One region of the Marinococcus sp. LNHM4E3-1 genome, then DNA from elsewhere that is predicted to be linked to it. Evidence: a T-box and tRNA genes for the amino acid it is inferred to sense, from the RefSeq annotation. Region 1 holds a T-box; the other holds one or more tRNA genes.

The links. The T-box of region 1 lies ahead of pheS (phenylalanine--tRNA ligase subunit alpha). A T-box ahead of a tRNA ligase gene usually reads a tRNA of that ligase, here a tRNA-Phe.
Region 2: it has a tRNA-Phe gene. The T-box ahead of pheS (phenylalanine--tRNA ligase subunit alpha) is inferred to sense a tRNA for this amino acid. The anticodon was not compared.

The regions. Positions count from the first base shown of each region.
Region 1 covers NZ_JBQLID010000006.1:60,587-67,857, forward strand. Annotated here, with positions in the region: gene ACTRXI_RS08090 (M42 family metallopeptidase) at 1-940, shown strand, start outside; gene ACTRXI_RS08095 (TrmH family RNA methyltransferase) at 1,046-1,813, shown strand; T-box leader at 1,869-2,087, shown strand; gene pheS (phenylalanine--tRNA ligase subunit alpha) at 2,136-3,170, shown strand; gene pheT (phenylalanine--tRNA ligase subunit beta) at 3,186-5,609, shown strand; gene zapA (cell division protein ZapA) at 5,727-5,978, shown strand; gene ACTRXI_RS08115 (CvpA family protein) at 5,984-6,556, shown strand; gene polX (DNA polymerase/3'-5' exonuclease PolX) at 6,694-7,271, shown strand, end outside.
Region 2 covers NZ_JBQLID010000003.1:131,268-138,538, reverse strand. Annotated here, with positions in the region: gene yycI (two-component system regulatory protein YycI) at 1-278, opposite strand, end outside; gene ACTRXI_RS04370 (YycH family regulatory protein) at 280-1,644, opposite strand; gene walK (cell wall metabolism sensor histidine kinase WalK) at 1,641-3,491, opposite strand; gene yycF (response regulator YycF) at 3,495-4,205, opposite strand; tRNA gene ACTRXI_RS04355 (tRNA-Phe) at 4,433-4,508, opposite strand; tRNA gene ACTRXI_RS04350 (tRNA-Asp) at 4,690-4,765, opposite strand; tRNA gene ACTRXI_RS04345 (tRNA-Glu) at 4,965-5,039, opposite strand; tRNA gene ACTRXI_RS04340 (tRNA-Lys) at 5,045-5,120, opposite strand; gene ACTRXI_RS04335 (adenylosuccinate synthase) at 5,263-6,555, opposite strand; gene dnaB (replicative DNA helicase) at 6,776-7,271, opposite strand, start outside.

The DNA.
Region 1 (7,271 bases):
GATTGCTAAAAAAACCGGACAGGCCGGCGGTCCGAAATTAATGATTACCGGACATCTGGACGAAATTGGTTTTATGATATCGGGAATCGATGAGAATGGCTTTTTGAAATTCCAGACCCTCGGGGGATGGTGGAGCCAGGTGATGCTCGCCCAGCGGGTGAATGTAATGACGAGAAAAGGAAATATTACCGGGGTGATCGGCTCAAAGCCGCCGCATATTCTTCCGGCGGAGCAGCGCAAGAAAGCAATGGAAATTAAAGATATGTTCATCGATATCGGTGCTTCAAGCAAGGAAGAAGCAGAATCATTCGGCGTGCGTCCGGGAGATTCGGTCGTGCCGGTATGTGATTTTGAAGTGATGAATAATGAAAAACTGCTGATGGCAAAAGCCTGGGACAACCGTATTGGCTGTGCTATCGCGATTGAGGTGCTGAAGCGTCTCGAAAATGAATCCCATCCGAATGAAATTTACGGCGTCGGTGCTGTACAGGAGGAAGTCGGCCTGCGCGGAGCGAAAACAGCAACCAACCTTATTCAGCCGGATATCGGCTTTGCTGTCGATGTAGGGATTGCCGGGGATACGCCGGGTGTCACAAGTAACGATGCCAGAGCGAAAATCGGCAAAGGCCCGCAGCTTCTTATGATGGACGCCTCCGTCATCGCACACAAAGGGCTGCGTGATTTCGTTGTCGGTGTGGCTGAAGAGAAAGAAATTCCTTTTCAGTTCGACATGATGGCAAACGGCGGCACAGATGCAGGGTCTATTCATCTGTCCGGCGAAGGAGTACCGGCGATGGCCATTACGATTCCGACCCGCTATATCCATACGCATGCGGCTATTCTGCACCGGGATGACTTTGAGCATGCCGTGCAGTTAATCGTAGAAATTGCTAAGCGTCTGGACCGCGACACAGTAGATTCGTTAACGTACGAAGCATAAAATACCAGCCTTTCTGTCCATGAGGGACGGGAGGGCTGTTTATTTTCTTTCTGCGGCGGGGCAAAGTGTGCTACGATGAGAGAAAATACTGGGGGAGACAGCGAAGTGAAGCGGATAGAATCGGCAAAAAACCCGAAAGTAAAAGAGATAAAAAAACTTCATAAACGTAAGGAACGTGAAAGGTCAGGGCTTTTTTTAATTGAGGGAGACCACGCGCTGACAGAAGCCGTCCGGTCGGAGGCCTGGATTGAAGAAATTTTCATTGAAGAGCATAAAGAGTGGCCGCAGGTTTTTAATGAAATTCCAACACCGGCCACAGAGGTAACAGAAAGCGTAATGAAAGAAATAAGCTTGACGGAAACCCCGAAAAATATTGTAGCTGTATGCAGAATTCCTGAATTTTCTAATGTAAGAAGCGGTGGATATTCATTTTTCGTGCTGGTGGACAGCATTCAGGACCCAGGTAACCTGGGAACAATTATCCGGACGGTTGACGCGCTTGGAAAAGGGGTAGTCGTTCTCGGCACAGGTACGGTGGATGCGTACAATGAAAAGGTGGTCCGGGCGACCCAGGGCTCACTGTTTCATGTCCCGGTACTGCAGGAGGACCTGGGTGAATGGCTGGAATGGCTGCAGGAAACGGACATTCCGTGCTTTGGCACTTCGCTTGATGAAGGTACGTCGTATTCGGCACTTGAGCCGCAGCCTTACTTTGCGTTAATCATTGGCAACGAAGGAGCCGGCGTACAAAAGAAATGGCTCGAGCGGACCGACCAGAACCTGTACATTCCGATTCCGGGCCAGGCAGAATCGTTAAATGCGGCAGTTTCTGCCGGCATTCTGCTGTATCACTTGAAGCAGACAGATTGGTGATGGTTGCAATCGGGCCAGGCTTTTTCTATAATAATTCATATTGAAACATATAAACACAAATGCGCAGATGAAGAGTAGTAGCATCGCTTCCTGCTGAACAGGGAAAAGGTATCGCTGACTGAAAATACCTTGCAGTAAGGATTTGTGAATTCGCTTCGGAGCAGCCGCTGGAGTATTCCCTGTGGAAGAAAAGCGTGCCGGAACCTGTCGTTACAGGAGAGTGAGCTGTGCACTGCAGCTAACAAGGGTGGTACCGCGAGCCTTCGTCCCTTTCAGGGAGAGGGCTCTTTTTATTTGGCATAAAAATGGAGGGAATCAGAATATGATAGAACGCTTGGAGGAGCTGCAGCAGGAAGCGCTGCAGCAGATTGAAGAAGCTGGCGATACAAAGGAATTAGAGCAGGTGAGAGTAAAATACTTAGGGAAGAAGGGTCCGATTACGGAAGTGCTCCGGGGGATGGGGCAGCTGTCCAAGGAAGAGCGTCCTGTGGTCGGCCAGAAAGGAAACGAAGTACGGGAAGCTATTCAGGAGCGTCTGGAGAAAAAAACAAAAACGCTTGCCGACGAAGCATTAAAGGAAAAGCTTGAAAAAGAAACGCTCGATGTAACACTGCCGGGACGTAAGGTCCAACGAGGGGCGAAGCACCCGCTGACAAGCGTTGTGGAAGAAATTGAAGATATCTTTATCGGTATGGGGTTTGAAGTGACTGAAGGACCGGAAGTCGAAACCGATTATTATAACTTTGAAGCGATGAATCTGCCAAAAGATCATCCGGCCCGTGACATGCAGGACTCTTTTTATGTCAGCAGTGATCTGCTGCTGCGTACACAAACGTCGCCGGTACAGGCCCGCTCGATGGAACGCCACCACGGCGAAGGGCCGGTGAAAATCATCTGCCCGGGCAAGGTCTACCGCCGGGACGATGACGATGCTACCCACTCCCACCAGTTCATGCAGATCGAAGGGCTGATGGTTGACGAAAATATCCGTATGAGTGATTTAAAAGGGGTGCTCGAAACATTTGTGAAAAAATATTTCGGAGAGGAAAGAGAAATTCGTCTCCGCCCGAGCTACTTCCCTTTTACCGAGCCGTCTGCAGAACTCGATGTTTCATGCGGTATCTGCGCCGGGGAAGGCTGCCGCATCTGCAAGCATACTGGGTGGATTGAAGTTCTCGGGTGCGGGATGGTGCATCCGCGCGTGCTGGAAATGAGCGGTTTTGACCCGGACGTATACAGCGGCTTTGCCTTTGGCATGGGAGTAGAGCGCTTCTCCCTACTGAAATACGGCATTGATGATATCCGGCATTTTTACACGAACGATATGCGCTTTTTAAAACAATTCACTCGAGTATAGAAGGAGAATGCAGATATGTTGATCTCATATAAATGGCTGAAAGATTATGTGGATATTGAAGATATTACCCCCGAAGAAATTGCCGATCGCCTGACTACAGGAGGTGTAGAGGTGGACGCTCTGTACCGGCGTGCCGAACCGATTGAGGGATGCGTGGTCGGGTATGTTACCGAAGCCGAAAAGCATCCGGATGCGGATAACTTAAACATTTGCCAGGTGCATCAGGGAGCAGAGACAGTACAGATCATCTGCGGTGCTGACAACGTGGCAGCCGGACAGAAGGTCGTAGTGGCAAAGCCGGGCACCGTTCTGCCTGGGGGGATGGAAATTAAAGCAGCGGAAATCCGCGGCCAGCAGTCCAACGGCATGATTTGTTCTCTCCAGGAGCTCGGCGTGGAAGCCAAGCTGGTGCCTAAGCATGTGGCTGAAGGCATTTTCGTTTTTGACGAGGATCCGGAGACGGGATCGGATGCGGTAAAAGCTCTTGGCTGGGACGATACAGTGATGGATCTGGATATTACGCCAAACCGTGCCGACTGCCTGAATATCCTCGGGGTCGCCTACGAAGTGGCAGCTCAGCTGGACCGGACCGTCCGGCTCCCTGTGACTTCGGTAAAAGAAAGCGAAAAGCCTGCATCAGCAGCGGTTAATGTGAAAATCGAAAACGGCGAAGACACTCCTTATTACGGAGCGAGAGTCGCGGAAAACATTCAGGTGAATCCTTCTCCGTACTGGATGCAGAACCGCTTGATGGCTGCCGGCATCCGGCCGATCAGCAACATCGTGGACATTACCAACTATGTGCTGCTTGAATACGGGCAGCCGCTGCACGCGTTTGATTTTGACGCCTTCGGCTCCGACGAAGTGCTCGTGCGAAGAGCATTCGAAGACGAAGAAATACAGACGCTCGACGGTAATAAGCATCATCTTTCGACGGAGCATCTGGTCGTAACCAATGGTACAAAGCCGACAGCCCTTGCAGGAGTGATGGGTGGAGAGCACTCTGAGGTGAGCGACCAGACAACAAATATTCTGCTTGAAGCGGCCCTGTTTCATCCGTCCCTGATCCGCCAGGCGTCTAAAGATACGCGGATACGAAGCGATGCAAGTGTCCGTTATGAGCGGGGGCTCGACACGGAGAGAGTGGAGCAGGCAGCAGACCGGGCGGCGCATTTATTCGCTGAATATGCGGGCGCCACTGTGCTTCAGGGCATCGAGCAGGAGGACCACCGGGAGCCGGGCGGCCGCTGGGTACGGGTGAGTGATCGCCGTATCAATCAGCTGCTTGGAATGGAGCTCAGCGGTTCAGAAATGGTCCGTATTCTCGAACGTCTCGGCTTTCAGACCGCCGACAAGGAAACGAGCAGTATCGAAGTATATATCCCAAGCCGCCGCCCGGATATCCGCATTGAAGAGGATGTGGCTGAAGAAATCGCTCGGATGCACGGCTATCAGGACATTCCGAGTACACTTCCTAAAGGTGCTACAACGGCCGGAAGCCTGACTGCCGAACAGAAAAGAAAGCGGACAGTACGCCGTTTTTTGGAAAGTGCCGGGCTGAGTGAAGCTGTCACCTATTCCCTGACGACTGCCAGCTCAGCTTCCCGTTTCACGCTGTACCCGGAAAAGTATACGATGGAAGTAACCATGCCAATGAGCGAAGACCGCAGAGTACTGCGGCAGAGCCTGATTCCTCAGCTTCTTGAAGGAGTCAGCTATAACCGCAACCGCCAGACGAAAGATATCGCTTTGTTTGAAATGGGCTCGGTGTTTCTTTCCGAAGAAGAGAATGCTGCTGTACAGCCGGAAGAACGTATTATGCTTGCTGCGGTAGTAAGCGGAAGATGGGAAAGCCACCTATGGCAGGGAGAAACAAAAAATGCAGACTTTTACGTGATGAAAGGAATTGCTGAAGGCATTCTTGAAGAGCTGCACGTAGAAAGCCGTGCTTCGTTCACTTTGGCAGAGCACAGTGATATGCACCCCGGCCGTACCGCAGACATACAGCTGGATGGAAAAACGGTGGGATACGTCGGCCAAATTCACCCAACAACGGCTGGTGAGTGGGATATAGCCGAAACGTATGCCCTGCAGGTTGATTTAACCTCCCTGCTTCAGGCGGTGGAAACGCCGGTTCGTTATCAAACGCTTCCGCGCTTCCCTTCCACTACCCGTGATATTGCAATTGTTGTGGATGAAAATGTGCCTGCAGTTGAAGTAAAAGAAGTCATTGAGTCCGCAGGTGGAAGCACGCTTTACAGCACCTCCCTGTTTGACGTTTATCAGGGCGAGAATCTAACGCCCGGCAAAAAATCCCTGGCGTTCACGCTGGTCTACCTGGATCCGGAAAGAACACTGACCGATGAAGAGGTCAGCTCCGCGCACAACCAGGTGCTTCGCATGCTTGAAGAAAAAACCGGGGCAGAGCTCAGGCAGTAAACAGCTGCCGGGCATCTCCCGGTTTAAAAAAGGGCCTGTAAAGGGAAAGATATTCAGAGCCTTTTTATTCTGTTACTATTAAGGAAAAGGCACATTCAAGAACAGGGGGCGGAAGACGTGGCTGATGATCAAAGTAAAAAACGCACTACGGTTACAATATACGGCCAGCAGTACACGATTGTCGGTGATGAACAACCCTCGCATATTAATCAGGTCGCCAATTATTTAGATAAGAGAATGAAAGAGTATAAAGCATACAATCCTTATTTGGATACGACCCGCCTGGCGGTATTGACGGCTTTAAACGTAGTGGATGACTATATAAAACTCAAAGAAGAAGTAAACAAGGACAAAGATTCTGAAGGGTAATGGCTATGGAAATAGTAATAAACGTTCTGCTTGTTGTGATTTTAATCGGAAGCTTTTTTACAGGGCTTCAAAGAGGCTTTGTTCTTCAATTGCTTCGCCTTGTCAGTCTGGTGGCAGCGTTTATTGTTGCGTTTTTATTCTATGAAGAAGTCGCGCAGTTTTTAGAACAATGGGTCCCCTACCCATTCGGCCAGCAGGCGGAGGGGACGTTCCTGGCTGCTTTTGATACCCGCAGCTTGTTTTATTATGCGATTGCCTTTCTTCTTTTGTTTATCGGCACCCGCATCATCGCCGGCTTTTTAACCGGAGCAGCAGGCGGCATTGCCAGACTTCCGGTGCTTAGAACGATTAATTACTGGCTTGGTGGTGTGCTTGGGGTGCTCGAAACGTACGTAATTTTATTCGTTGTGCTGGCTGCAGCTATGCTGATGCCGTTTCCGGCTCTTGAGCCGGTAATAAACAATTCGGCAGTCGCCAGCTTTATATTACATGAAACCCCATGGCTTTCCGGCTGGTACGAGCAAATCATGCCGGCAGACCCCGGGAACATGGACGGCCCAATAGAGAATGAAGGCTGACTTCCCTGTGTTTCACAGGGAAGTCTGTTTTTATGTCTTCAGCCCGGCGGCGTGAGCTTAGACAGAATTATTAACTCCCGTTATACTCAAAAAAGAATGCCTAACATGATTAAAGCTGACATGTGGAGGAGAATAGCATGAATAAAAAAGATCTGATCGGCCATTTGGAAACAATTGCTGTATATATGGAAATCAAGGGGGAAAACCCGTTTAAAATTTCTGCCTACCGTAAAGCGGCTCAAGCGCTTGAATATGATGAGCGTTCACTAAATGAAATTGAAGATGCTGGCAGCTTAAAAGGCATCGGTAAAGGCACAGCTGCGCTGATAAAAGAATGGCGGGACAACAACGGGGAAACAGAACTGATGCAGACGCTGACAGAAGAAGTGCCGGAGGGATTAATTCCGCTGCTGAAGCTGCCTGGACTGGGAGGAAAAAAAGTGTCGAAGCTCTATCAGGAGCTCGACATAACGGACCGGGACTCGCTTGAACAGGCGTGTTTAACTCATGAAGTACAGAATCTCGAAGGGTTCGGGGCGAAAACCGAGCAGAAAATACTCGAAGCGCTCGCAGAAGAAGGCAAGCGACCGGAGCGACTGCCGATTGCCTATATGCTGGAAATGGCCGAAAAGCTTGAAGCGTCCCTCGAAAAAGTGGAAGGGGTGCAAAGGTATGCGCGGGCTGGAAGTCTGCGCCGGGTGGAAGAGTCGGTGAA
Region 2 (7,271 bases), on a different contig from region 1:
TACGTAATTTCACTAATGTTTGAGTTGTCTTCTACCTTTTGAGAGCGGCTCCCGTCTTCAAAATCCACGTAGCTTGCTTCTAGATGAAGCTGTTCAATCCGGTCCGGCAGATCATCCTCTGGATACCCATAGAGCCGCTGTTCTGATTCCTCACCGCCTGTCTGGGAGGCAGAGCTTTCCTGGTAATTGGTCTGCTGTTCTAAATAACTCGAAAGCAAAAATGTATTAAGAAGCAGGAAAACAATAATAAAAATGGTCTTTGTTCTCGCCCAGTCCATCTTATTCTCCTCCTTCTTCGTTATCGTCTCCGCCAAAATCCACTGGAGACCAGCTGCCATCGCAGCGGACAAACCACCCGGGCTCCATGTCATAATAGCCGGAATTTTCCCCGTTTCTTGAAATGCTGTAGCCGATTTGTATATCTTCAATCAGCGAAGAACTGCACTGCTCCTGTACAGCATCGAGCGTTTCTTCCCCGGTGGGAAGATCGGTGGAGACACCAGCAGCCCCGGTCCTGACCGGGTTATTTTCCAAATCAAACAGCGGCCGGGAATACCCACTTGTCTGCGTGCCTACATTCGACACCTGAATGGAAGCAAAATCACTGCCATTGGAGTCCCGGAAGACTGGCAGACCGCCTTTATTCATTCTGAAGGTAACCGTTGTTTCTCCGTCCAGGGTGGTGGAATCATAATACTGGTAATTATCCGACCAGCCGGCATGATTGTTCACGAACTCAAAGGAAGAAACAAGGCTGCTTGTATCATTACCGTCTGTCTGCTCCGAATAGGTTGGGTTGGCATAACGAAGGTAATCCCCGGCATTATTAATCCGCAGCTCTCTCGTGCCGTCTGTGATGACTTCTGATGAATCATAGTTGTACGTCTGAAGGTTTTGTCCATTTCCTTCCGGCAGCAACACCTGCTGAAAGCTGTTGGCTGATAAACTCGTGGAAGCATAGGTATAATTCGTCCGGGATCCCGGATCTTCGGGAATATAAATATGCTTTTCATACCCGTTTTCATCAGCACTGTAAGTAAGCATGTTTTCGTATTCCGAGAGATACCGTTCGTGCTCCACATCGCTTTTATCCAGGCTGGTGTTGCTGTTTACAACTACACCCTGATCGTAGGAAACAAACGCAGCGTTCAGTTCTTCACTTGCCGGTGAAGCTGTTAATATAATCCGGTCAATCGAGCCATCCAGGATGCTGGATGCTTCATCGCTTTCATCCTCAAAGCTGAACAGTTCATTGATCATCGACCACGATACCGACGACGGAAATACAAGCTCCATCGAATATTCTGCTGAAGAGACGTTTTCGTACAGCTCATCATGCTCCAGGTCAGTCGCTGATGTTTCTGTGATGCTTGCCTCTTCGAGCTGCCGGAAGGCTTTGTCCAGGTCAGTTGAAGCCTGGTCCTCGGTCATGAGAACACTTCTGCCATTTGAACGCACTACTCCCTGATTCGGCCGGACGATTTCACCTGCTTCCCGGGTCTCTGCTATTTCTGTCGTTTCCTGTACGGTTTCAGAGGAATTGACGCTATCATATTCGGGCTGAAACGACCAGTTCTGCCAGGTAAGAAGCAGACTGCCTATTACTAAAATCGTTAACACCCAGGATTTGATTGTTTCTTTCATGATCCAGCCTCCGCTTTATTAATCACTGAATATGGCAGCGTAATTAATATAGTGGTTCCTTTTTTCCATTCACTGTCAGCCGCAATTCTTCCGCCGTGCGCATGGATAAATTCCTTGGCAATCGCAAGACCCAGTCCGGTGCCCCCGAGGTTTCTCGCTCTCGCTTTATCCACCCGGTAAAACCGGTCAAAAATACGGTGCTGGCTTTCTTTTGGAATGCCTACACCCTGATCGCTGATTTCCACGTCTACAGCATCGGCACGAGTAAACATCTGCACACTGATTTCCCCGCCATCCGGCGAGTACTTCACGGCATTTGAAAGCACGTTATCAAAGACTTGATAAATCCTGTCTTTGTCCATATCTACGTATACCGGGTAGGAAGGGACTTCTTTATAGAAAGCAATATTTTTATCCTTGTTAATCATTTCAAAGCGTTCAATCACCTGATTAATCATTTCAGACAGGTCCACAGTAAAAAAGTCCAGGCTGATTTCGTCACTGTCCATCCGCGAAAGCTGAAGCAGGTCGTTCACGAGCCGGATCATTCGGTCCGTTTCGTTCTGGGTCACCTGTAAAAAGCGGGGTCCCAGATTTTCATCCTGCATCGCTCCGTCTTCGAGAGCTTCCATGTAGCTCTTCAGCGTAGTCAGCGGAGTTCTTAATTCGTGAGAAACATTTGATACAAATTCCCGGCGCTCTCTTTCGATCTTTTCCTGCTCCGTGACATCATGAAGCACGGTAATCAGACCAGTAACCGGTCCGTCTTCGTTTCGCACGATGGAAAAGTTGGCCTGCAGCAGAAAATCCTGTTCCTCGCTGCTGAAATCCAGCATAATCGCTTCATTATAATCATACAGATCACTCGATGTCAGCGTCTCAGACAAATGCAGAGCTTCTGTAATGTACGTGCCTTCCATTTCGTCGCTGTTTTTGTTTAACAGCTGCTCAGCGCGTTTGTTCATCAAAATGATGCGCCCGAGTTCATCAGTGGCTATAACCCCGTCTGTCATATGGGTCAAAACCGAGCTTAATTTCTTCCTTTCATCCTCGGTGCTTGCCTGGCTCTCTTTTAGTTTCAGCGTCAGCTGGTTAAAGGAATGGGCCAGCTGCCCGATTTCATCGTTGCCGTACACGCGGACTCTGCGGGAAAAGTCTCCTTCCCCCATAATTTTAGCCTGGCGCTGCATGTCCGCGATAGGTCTTGTAATCGTGCGGGCTAGCAAAATACCAAGGATGGCGTTTAAAATCAGCACAATAATGCTCGCTGCAATTAAAATACTGCTGATGTCATTTACCAGGCTGTATACGCTCGACATGTCGGAACGCACGTACAATACACCCAGAATTTCTCCGTCTTCTTCGATCGGCCGCACAATTAAGCTGACCCTGTGGCCGCTGTCGGCGTCCCAGCGCACTTCTTCAAGCGTATTCCCTAATAACGCCCGCTGCACAAGGTCATCGTTCGATTGGTTATTGACGATATCCTGCTCGTTTATATTCGACGTGCCTAAAATAATCTGATTGGAGCCGATCACCCTGGCTTCCGGACTCGACTGTCCCGGATCATTATTTGCTCCTGAATTGGCAAATTGGCTTAATAAACTGTCGATATCCTCCTGAACCGTATTATCGTCTTCTCCTCGACTCTGTGTCAGTTCTTCCTGCACATTATACTCCAGAAGATCGGTCTGCTCGGCGAGCGTATCATTAAAATTTTCCACGAGCGTGTCTTCAAGAGCGCTCGTGAAAAATACGGTAATGAACTGCATCGCTACAAAAATCAGCAGCACGAAGATCAAAATGAGTTTAAAATGAATCGATTTGAAAAAATCGATAATCTTCATACATTACTTCTCCTGTTCTGGATGTTTTAAGTAGTATCCAACACCACGTCTTGTCACAATCCACTCAGGGAAGCTCGGATTGTCTTCTACTTTCTCTCTTAAACGGCGCACCGTTACGTCCACGGTACGTACGTCCCCAAAGTAATCATAGCCCCACACGGCCTGCAGAAGATGCTCTCTTGTCATTACCTGGCCGATATGGCGGCCAAGGTAAAGAACCAGTTCAAACTCCCGATGCGTAAGGTCTATCGGCTCCCCACGTTTTGTTACTAAATAAGCATCCGGGTCTACGAGAAGGTCACCGATTTTTATAGCATTCTGCGGCTCGGTGCTGCCTTCTTCTGCTGCCGGCTGCTTCCTGCGAAGATTGGCTTTAACTCTGGCCAGAAGCTCCCGGTTGCTGAACGGTTTGGTTACATAGTCATCTGCTCCAAGTTCAAGACCGAGCACCTTATCGATTTCCCCGTCTTTAGCAGTTAACATGATGATGGGCATATCAAACCGCTTCCGGACTTCTCTGCATACTTCCATGCCGTCCTTGTTTGGAAGCATGACGTCAAGAAGAATCAGATCCGGACCGAAATTATCCACCTTTTCTAAAGCTTCGTCGCCGTCATATGCACAAACAACCTGAAACCCTTCTTTTTGAAGATTAAATTCTAATATATCAGCAATTGGCTGTTCATCATCGACTACTAATATTTTCTCATCCATGTTCCCACCGCTCCATTCCTCAAATGTGAAAAGGCATAAATTCAATCATCTATGTGTAGTAACATCCTGCAAAGGTATGCCTCTTTATGTTTATTGCAAAATATTTAAGAGGATTACAATTCTCTTTCACATTGTAACACAGCTCTTTATCTGTTCCTATCGAGGCCGAAAGCCTGTGAAAAAAGCGCCTGGACGTCAATGTCCAGGCGCTGGTTATTTTATAAAAATGGTGGCTCGAGACGGAATCGAACCGCCGACACGAGGATTTTCAGTCCACTGCTCTACCGACTGAGCTATCGAGCCATGCTAAAAAAATAATTTTGCTTAGATACTGCTCTTGCTTCCAGGGCTACTGTCCTTACCCTCATTCTTTGCTTATTCGATGAAGCAATTCGGGACGGACAACTCGCAGAACATTCGGAGAAGTATCGCTTGTTGCTCTACCGACTGAGCTGCCTGGCCATGAGTAAATCAGAAAATAAAATGGCGGGCCTGACGGGATTTGAACCCGCGATCTCCTGCGTGACAGGCAGGCATGTTAACCACTACACCACAGGCCCTTTTTAAAAAGAATACACTGCGAATCTTATCGTCTGCTGCTTTCGTTCGCTGCAGTCACGTACGCTTTGTACGTTCCTTTGCTCTCTCCCTGGCAAACTCAACCTTCTGGTGTCTTCTTTCCAAAAATGAGTAAGGGGGAATACACTGCGAATCTTATCGTTTGTTTCAGTGATGTTCATTTTCTGCTTGATAAGAAAATGGTGACCCGTACGGGATTCGAACCCGTGTTACCGCCGTGAAAGGGCGGTGTCTTAACCACTTGACCAACGGGCCTTTCATGGTGAGCCATGGAGGATTCGAACCTCCGACCCTCTGATTAAAAGTCAGATGCTCTACCAACTGAGCTAATGGCTCCTAATATGAAGAAATTGTCGCTGTGGATAACGACAACATGAGTAATATTATCACGTCACAGATGCAATTTCAACTAGTTTTGCATGAAAAAAGTGATTCGTTGAAAAAAGCATCCGCCTCTATGGCAGATGCTTAGTGGTTTTTATTGGATAGCCCATACACCGCGGACCATATTTGTCTGATTCCGGTCCGGGCCTACTGAGAAAATGCTGATAGGAATGTTGGTCAGCTGGGAAATACGTTCAATGTAATGACGGGCATTTACCGGAAGATCCCCGAGCGACGAAGCACCGGTGATGTCTTCTGTCCAGCCCGGCAGCTCTTCATAAATCGGCTCGCACTCTGCAAGTACCTTCAGGCTCGCAGGGAATTCTTCCATAATCTCTCCCCGGTACTTATAGGCCTTGCATATTTTGAGCGTTTCAATACCGGTCAAAACATCAATGGAATTTAAAGATAAATCGGTGATCCCACTCACCCTGCGGGCATGACGCACGACTACGCTGTCGAACCAGCCGACACGGCGGGGCCGGCCGGTAGTGGTCCCGTATTCGTTTCCGACTTCACGAATCTGGTCCCCGGTTTCGTCAGACAGCTCTGTTGGAAACGGGCCGTCGCCAACGCGGGTCGTGTATGCTTTGGAAACGCCCACCACGTGCTGAATTTTGGACGGTCCTACTCCCGAACCGTTAGTTACGCCGCCGGCGATAGGATTTGAGGAAGTGACAAAGGGATACGTGCCCTGGTCGATATCAAGCATCACGCCCTGCGCACCTTCAAACAGCACCCGGCGGCCTTTATCGATCGCTTCATTCAACTCTACCGATGTATCACAGACATACTTCGCAAAGAACTGGCCATACTCATAGTATTCATCCAGAATATCTTCAAGCTCAAACCCTTCTGCGTCATACATTCTTTCGAGCAGACGGTTCTTTTCTTTCAAATTCCGCGACAGTTTTTCCCGGAATTCATCTTTATCCAGAAGGTCAGCAATACGGATGCCTACGCGGGCAGCTTTATCCATATAAGCCGGGCCAATGCCTTTACGGGTCGTTCCAATTTTATTTGTGCCTTTGCTGTCTTCTTCCACGGCATCGAGACGCAGATGGTAAGGAAGAATAACGTGGGCACGGTTGCTGATACGCAGGTTGCTTGTATCAACGCCGCGCTCATGCAGATATTCCAGCTCTTCAACGAGCGCTTTCGGATCAATAACCATTCCGTTTCCGATGACACATGTTTTATTATCATAAAAAATTCCGGACGGAATTAAATGAAGCTTGTATTTAGTTCCTCCGAAGACAATCGTATGACCAGCGTTATTTCCACCCTGGTAACGGGCCACAACCTCCGCATTTTCTGATAAGTAATCCGTTACTTTTCCTTTTCCTTCGTCTCCCCACTGAGTTCCTACAATTACTATTGACGACACAGCGTCCACCTCCACAATCTCTCCTGCCGGCACCTTAGGCATATTTTTCTTGCTTATCCAATAACGTTCACTTGGCTTCATCTAAAGTTTTCATATTCTTATTTTATTATGGAGAAAATCCCTTAGATAGTCTATCAACCACGGCACACAAAGTCAATAAAACACGAACATTAAAAGTTTTATTTGCTTAATTTGTTCGCTTATACAAAAAGCCCGGAGTCTAAGCTCCGGGCGGGATCTGATTATCGTCGTGTCGCCGGTCCAAATTAACGAATTTATTATATTCTTTAATAAAAGCGAGCTCGGCCGTACCAACCGGCCCGTTACGCTGTTTGGCAATAATAATTTCAATGATATTCTGGTTTTCGGATTCCTGATCATAGTAATCATCACGGTATAAAAACGATACAATATCTGCATCCTGCTCAATACTTCCGGATTCCCTTAAATCAGACATCATCGGGCGTTTATCCTGCCTGGATTCCACCCCGCGGGAAAGCTGGGAGAGCGCAATTACAGGGACCTCAAGTTCACGCGCAAGAGCTTTTAAATTTCGGGAGATTTCCGAAACTTCCTGCTGGCGGCTTTCCCCGCCTCTGCTGCTTCCCTGGATCAGCTGCAGATAGTCAATCAGAATCATTCCAATACCCCGTTCCTGCTTCAAACGGAGGCATTTCGCACGTATATCGTTTACCCGTATGCCCGGGGAATCATCA